DNA from 3 places in the Halomonas sp. ATBC28 genome. Region 2 is predicted to be linked to each of the others. Evidence: riboswitches for the same ligand, from Rfam matches in the RefSeq annotation. Region 2 holds a riboswitch; each other region holds the start of a gene.
What was found. Region 2 has a riboswitch for thiamine pyrophosphate ahead of E0L35_RS18715 (sodium:solute symporter). Riboswitches for the same ligand answer to the same signal wherever they lie in the genome.
Positions count from the first base shown of each region.

Region 1: it holds a riboswitch for thiamine pyrophosphate, as region 2 does, so the genes downstream of both, tenA (thiaminase II) here and E0L35_RS18715 (sodium:solute symporter) in region 2, are expected to answer to the same signal.
Region 3: it holds a riboswitch for thiamine pyrophosphate, as region 2 does, so the genes downstream of both, thiM (hydroxyethylthiazole kinase) here and E0L35_RS18715 (sodium:solute symporter) in region 2, are expected to answer to the same signal.

Region 1 covers NZ_VCQL01000005.1:71,333-73,598, forward strand. Annotated here, with positions in the region: gene thiC (phosphomethylpyrimidine synthase ThiC) at 1-569, opposite strand, end outside; gene tenA (thiaminase II) at 601-1,284, opposite strand; TPP riboswitch at 1,362-1,523, opposite strand; gene E0L35_RS06850 (sulfurtransferase) at 1,822-2,266, shown strand, end outside.
Region 2 covers NZ_VCQL01000017.1:87,896-90,161, forward strand. Annotated here, with positions in the region: gene E0L35_RS18705 (hypothetical protein) at 1-100, opposite strand, end outside; gene E0L35_RS18710 (peroxidase-related enzyme) at 279-860, shown strand; TPP riboswitch at 985-1,090, shown strand; gene E0L35_RS18715 (sodium:solute symporter) at 1,080-2,266, shown strand, end outside.
Region 3 covers NZ_VCQL01000007.1:68,051-70,316, reverse strand. Annotated here, with positions in the region: gene gloA (lactoylglutathione lyase) at 1-378, opposite strand, end outside; gene E0L35_RS09595 (hypothetical protein) at 623-967, shown strand; TPP riboswitch at 1,022-1,120, shown strand; gene thiM (hydroxyethylthiazole kinase) at 1,144-1,953, shown strand; gene thiE (thiamine phosphate synthase) at 1,943-2,266, shown strand, end outside.

The sequences.
Region 1 (2,266 bases), on a different contig from region 2:
CCAAAGCTCTGACCTTTGTGCTGGTGGCCCAGAATCCGCTCTACTTCAGCGGTACCTAACGTTTGGCGACGCTGGTTTTCCCGCAGGGCGATGAACTCCATTTCCGGCGTAATAATGCCCTGGCGGGCGTAGTGCAGCTGGGTCACGTTTCCAGGCCGCCCGTCTTTTGTAGAGAGGGCACGCCGCGGGGTGCGGGTTAAATCAAAGCGTAGCTGGGCAAGCGTCGGGTCGTTGGCGCGGCGGTTGCCGTAATCCGATGTTGGCCCCGCTAGAAATTCGGTGTCGTTGCGCTCTTCAATCCAGGCGCGGCGCAGGGCGGGCAGGCCCTGGCGTAGATCAACCTGTGCATTGGGGTCGGTATAGGGGCCGGAGGTATCGTACACCAGCAGCGGCGGGTTCTCTTCGTCAATGCTGCTGGTTTTGGTGGGCGACAGCGAAATTTCCCGAAACGGCACGCGGATATCCGGGCGCGAACCTTCGATATACACCTTACGTGAGCCGGGAAGCGGCGCAATGGCGGCGGCATCGACCTGTGCGGTTTCGGCTAAAAAATGGTTGGTTTTGCTCATTACGGTCTCCATAGTTTGTTGTTGTGCTGTATTAAGCTGTCAGGTCTTGGTCTATTAGCGCTAACCCCATCTGCCAGAAGTCGATTTCCAGGCGAGTGGCATCGCGGAAGATCTTGCTGAGTTCGGCAAAGCGGGCGGGGGTGACATCGGCTAAGCGGGTATTGAGCCATTCAAGCTCTGCCTGCATGGCGGCCTGAAACTCCTCGCCTTCGTACATGGCAATCCAGGCGTCAAAAGGGTTTTGGCTACCGCGTAGGGTAGAGGGCTGGGCGTTCAACCAGTTGGCGATTTCGCCATAGCCCACTAGGCAGGGGGCCAGCGCTACGTGCAGATCGAGCAGATCGCCGCGGTTGCCGGTATCCAATACATAGCGGGTGTAGGCCAGGGTGGCCCTGGCTTCGGGGAGCGCTTCCAGCTCCTGCTCGGAAATCCCCCACTCCTGACAAAAGCCCACGTGCAGGCCCAACTCCACATCCACAATGGCTTTTAAGCCTTCATGGGCCTGGCGAAGATCGGCAAGGGTGGGGCTTTTACAGGCAGCCAGCGCGTAGGCGCGAGCGAAGTGAATCAAAAACAGGTAGTCCTGCTTTAAATAGTGGCGAAACGACGCCTCAGGCAGCGTGGCAGTGCCCAATTGGCACACAAAATCGTGCTCAATATAGGCGCGCCAATCTTCATGAGAGGCGGTGGTGAGATCAGTAAAGCGGTAGCCCATGACTTCTCCGGTGGTAATGATCCGGAGGGGGGCGAAAAAGATCGAGGAAATGGCACTAAGGGAGGCGTGAAATGAAGCCGTGGCCATCGCTTGATCCCTACGCCGGTACCCGCGCTGCGACTTGTGTAAGTAGCAGTGCATTAGCCGGATCAGGTTCAGCGGGACCAGCACTTGGCAGCATTAATTGCTACGCCCTGCGCCATCTCAGCCGGATATCACCGGCACCCCGTCAAGCTGTTCGTGGGTGGAGTGTAGGAGGCGGGTGGGGGAGATGCAAGGGGGGGCTGCCGAATTAGGCTTTGCTTGGTTGTGAAAGAGTGGAGTAGAGTCAAGCTAGAGTTGATAGAACTTCAATGGAAGAGCCGCCATCACTGAAGAAAAAGGCGATATGAACACGGCTCCCGATCCGCTCGACACGCCCGGCGCTCTGCCGTTCGTCGATCAGCATGCTGTGGATTATGTGGGCAGCGTCAACTTGCTGGTGGCGCCCGTCCGCGATCGTGTACTGTTACCTATCGACCTAGACCGGAGAACGCCATGTCTTCCCCCCTTGTGACCACCGACTGGCTTCAGGACAATCTGGATAACGAACATTTGGTACTGATCGACGCTAGCATGGCCAATGTCGTTGGCAAGGAGCCGATTGTTTATGACCGTCCGATGCTGATCCCGGGAAGTTTCCGGATCGACCGGGAAGGAGCGCTTTGTGATACCGGAGCTTCCCAAGCTCACGCCTTCCCGACGGAAGAGCAGTTCACTGCGGAGGTTCGTAGATTGGGCATCGAGCCCGAGAGCCTGGTGGTGTTGTACGACGATCAGGGGATCTACTCGGCACCACGCGCCTGGTGGATTCTGCGGGCTATGGGCCTCAAACAGGTGTTTGTTCTGGATGGCGGCCTGCCGCTGTGGTTGGCCGAAGGGCGGGAGGTCGATTCTGCTTCGGTGGCAGATGCGGCCAAGCATGGCAGCGTGGTTGGCAAAC
Region 2 (2,266 bases):
GCTGACGCTCATGGGTATCATTTTCAAATGCTCGGTAAGGGTCAGTAAACAGCTCGTTTAGACGACCGGGGGTATGTTCCTTGGCTTCGTTATGGCTCATGACAGTGTCCCTTTGAACGAACTGTTTATTAAGAGTAGCGCATGTTTTTTTGTCACAGAACGAATCTTCAGTATGGCGATTAGGGCGGCTTAATAAAAGCCTCGTAATTTAGCTTTTTGTTACGCAACCGCTAAGCCGTTTTTATGAGATGGCTAAACTTAACAATAAAGAGGTGAGCATGTCTTCATCATTAAGTCGTTTTAACGTACCTGAAACATTGGATGACCTGCCTGACGATATTCGCAGTACCATTTTGGCCGTTCAGGAGAAAGCGGGTTTTGTGCCCAATGTCTTTTTGATGTTGGCCCATCGCCCTGCGGAGTTTCGGGCTTTCTTTGCTTATCACGATGCGTTGATGGAGCGCGAATCAGATACCCTCACCAAAGCCGAAAAAGAGATGATTGTAGTGGCTACCAGCGCGCGTAATCGCTGCCTATATTGTGTGGTTGCTCACGGGGCACTGGTGCGCATTTACAGTAAAGACCCGCTACTCGCTGACCAAGTGGCGATCAACCATCGGGTGGCGCCGATTAGCGAGCGCCACCGGGTGATGCTCGATTTCGCCATGCACTGTGCCATCGATGTGGGTGAAATGACCGATGAATGGCTTGCCCGCCTGCTGGAAGTAGGCTTTAGCCAAGAGGATTGCTGGGATATAGGCGCGATCGCGGCGTTTTTTGGCTTGTCGAATCGGTTGGTTACCCTGGCAGGTACGCCACCCAATGAGGAGTTCTACCTGATGGGGCGAGTGCCTCGCTAAGAGGCGACCAGCGCCCCTTAACTTTACTAAGCTATGATTTTGATTGAGAATAGTTCTTGAGACAGCGCTTCGAAAAGTACCCAAAAACGTACTTAGAAAAAGCGCTTAGCAAAACACCTACATTCACTGTCGCCAGGGGAGCCCTGCATAAAAGGGCTGAGATGCGGCTACGCAGACCCTGGAACCTGATCCGGTTCGTACCGGCGGAGGAAGTGCGACATGCTTTACCTAACGTTAGCCGTGCTTGGTGCGGCGCTGTGCTGCTTTGCTTACTTAGGCCTCCGGGCTCGCTGGGTGAATGGCCCACTTGATGACTATGTCACCGCCCGTAACTCGCAAACGGCATCTACCCTGGGGCTCTCCTTCCTTGCCTCCGGCATGGGCGCATGGATTCTCTTTGCTCCTCCTGAAATCGGCGCCTTTGTTGGCCCGATGGCCCTGGCAGGCTATGCATTAGGCTCTGCGCTGCCGTTTATCGTCTTAGGACTGTATGGGCCGAAGATTCGCCGGGCGCTGCCCGAGGGGCGCAGCATCGCCGAGTTTGCCGAAGCGTGCTATGGCCCTGGTGTAAGGCGCTGGGTAACGCTGGTATCAATCGCCTATATGGCGTGTTTTTTAGCTGCCGAGCTAACCGCTATTGGCGCCATTACCGCGCTGCTTTCCGATGTGCCCCCCGCACTGGTGATTATTGGCGTGGCGCTTACCACGCTCATCTATACTGCGGCAGGTGGTCTACGGGCCAGCCTTGCCACTGACCGTTGGCAGGCGTGGTTGTTACTGGTACTGCTGTGTGTGGTCGGTGGCATGGCCCTATGGCGGCTTCCCACTATTCCCAACGAGGCTGCGCTTTCTGCCATTCCCATCACCAGTGCGCTCAGCGTAGCGTTAACGCTAGTGATCGCGGTTACCGCGGCCAATCTCTTCCATCAAGGCTATTGGCAGCGCGTGTGGGCCGCTCAAGACGATCAAAGCCTGGGGCGCGGGGCATGGTTAGGTGGCGCAATGACGGTAGTCGTCGTCATGGTGATTGGTGGTCTGGGTGTATTGGCCGCGATGAGTGGTGTGCCATTAGGCGAGCCGCCGATGCCATTTTTTGCCCTGTTAAGTGATGCTCCTGTTTGGCTGACGCTACCCGCCTTGGTATTAGCGGTGACCTTGGTGGCCTCCAGCGTTGATACGCTGCAAAATGGTATTGCCTCGTTGGTGGTCGCGCGCAGCGAGCAGCAGGGCGTATCACTGGTGGCTGCCCGCTGGGTGACAGTGGTAGTAATGGTACCGGTGGTATTAATTGCCTTGCAGGGGTTGTCAGTACTGCGTCTGTTTTTGATTGCCGACCTGCTGTGTGCTGCCATTGTGGTACCTGTGCTGTTGGGCCTGTGGCAACGAATGACGCCACTGGCCGCCAT
Region 3 (2,266 bases), on a different contig from region 2:
ATCCGGTACGTTGAAGCAGATATGCCCAAAGCCCTGGGGTTCGGCATTGCCATCGTGATAGGCGAAATCTTCCTGGTCTTCAGTCCCCCAGTTGTGGGTCAGCTCCAGCAGCCCTTTCTGGCTAAACGTCCAGGCGGTACGCGCTTGTGCATCGTCCGGAACGCTGTCGCTGGGTTCCAGGTTGGCCAGGAAGTAGAGCGAGAACTGCATCTCTTCGAAATCCAGCCGCCGCATCACCTGCATACCAAACACTTTTGAGTAGAACGCCAATGCCTGCTCAGGGTCTTTCACCCGCAGCATGGTGTGGTTTAAACGAAACCCTTGAGTTTGGGGCGGCGTAGCCACGACGCCGGGATGCTGCTCGCCTTGAAAACTCATTTTGCTCTCCTATCGCTGATGTTGATCATTGAATCCATTGAGCTTCACGTACCGCTTACCATGGGGGCTTTATGGCCATAATAACAGCCCTTACAAGCACGTAGGCAGTGTCGTATCGAGGTGCCGATAAGCGCACTGGCAATACTAAACAAAAACCCTACACTTATTCTTCATAAGCTTTACAAAAAGCAGTTCCCGCAACATGAGTGATGCCCCACCTTTGAGGCGTCTACAGGAGTTTTCCATGAGTGCGATCGATATGACGCTGGGTGACCACCTGACGCTAAAACAGCTTTCCAATGCGCTTCACAACGGTTTTTCGCCGATTGTTGAAGTCGAGTCGATGGATGGAATCTACAAAGTGCGTTTTCACCATGCTAACGGCGTGTCTGAGCTGAGCGATAACAAGGGCCACGTCAGTACTTTTCTGGGCACGGGCGAAATCCGCGATACCCTGGGCCAACTGGGCTTGACCCACGGCGTGCTAACCTTCGCCGACCAGTGTGGTGACGAGATGATTGGGGTCGAGGGTAAAGCGATGACACCTGATGAAATGCTTACCTACGGTACGCGTATTTCGTTTCGTTAGATTGCTATCGTCCGCATCCGGGGCTTTACAGGGCTACTCCAGGCAAGGATAGTAATCCCTCGACAGGGGCGCCCTCCGTTACGGTTGGGCTGAGAAGCACCCTTTGAACCTGAACCGGATAACACCGGCGTAGGGAGTCGTGGTAACGCTTACCACCTCCCTGCCGGGAGGATGCTATGACCCTACGCCCGCTTGGCGATTACCTTGAGACGCTACGCTCAGTGACACCGCTGGTTCACTGTATGACCAACTATGTGGCCATGAACAGCACTGCCAACCTGCTGTTAGCCACCGGCGCGTCGCCCGCCATGCTGCATGCGCCTGAAGAAGTGGCTGAATTCACGGCTATCTCCGCGGGGCTGTCGATTAATATCGGTACGATCTCTGCCCACTGGGCTGACGCTATGCTCACCGCCACAGCGACTGCCGATCAGCATGCCATTCCCTGGGTATTAGATCCCGTCGCCGTTGGCGCCACGCGCTATCGCCAAACGCTGTGCGCGAAGCTGCTGACCGCTAAACCCAGCGTGATTCGTGGCAATGCGTCTGAAATTCTTGCCCTTAACGGTTTAGCTAGCCAAGGCCGTGGCGTGGACGCCACAGCCGCCACCGACCAAGCCGTGGACGCTGCAATAGCATTAGCGCAAAAACACGGCTGTATTGTCGCGATGACCGGTGAAAGCGACTGGGTGACGGACGGCACACAGCACTACCGCATTAACGGTGGCCATCCTTTGATGCCCCGCGTAACAACGCTTGGCTGTGGGCTGAGCGCGCTAGTGGCGGGATTTGTGGCTGCCAACCGCGATGCCCCACTGGGTGCAACGGTAGCCGCACTGGCCTGCTTTGCGGTCACAGGGGAGCGTGCGGGCAGCCACGCCAACGGGCCTGGTAGTTTTCAAGTGGCGCTACTGGATGCGCTGTATCAACTCACCCCTGACGACCTCACTACTTATGCCCAACTGGAGGCAATCCATGCCGCTTGATCTATCGCTCTACTTGGTCACCGATGCCACGCTCTGCCGAGAGCATGGTTTGGAACAAACGGTTGAGGCAGCGGTAAAAGGCGGTGTCACCATCGTGCAGTTGCGTGACAAGCATGCCAGCGACGAACAGATGATTGCCCAAGCCAAACGGTTAAAAGCGCTTCTGGCGGGCACCGATGTCCCGCTGATCATTAACGACCGTTTGCAGGTGGCACTAGAAAGCCAGGCAGATGGCCTGCATGTCGGTCAGAGCGACGCAGCCGTTCAGCAAGCGCGCCGGGTGCTAGGTGAGCAAGCGATTATTGGCCTGTCG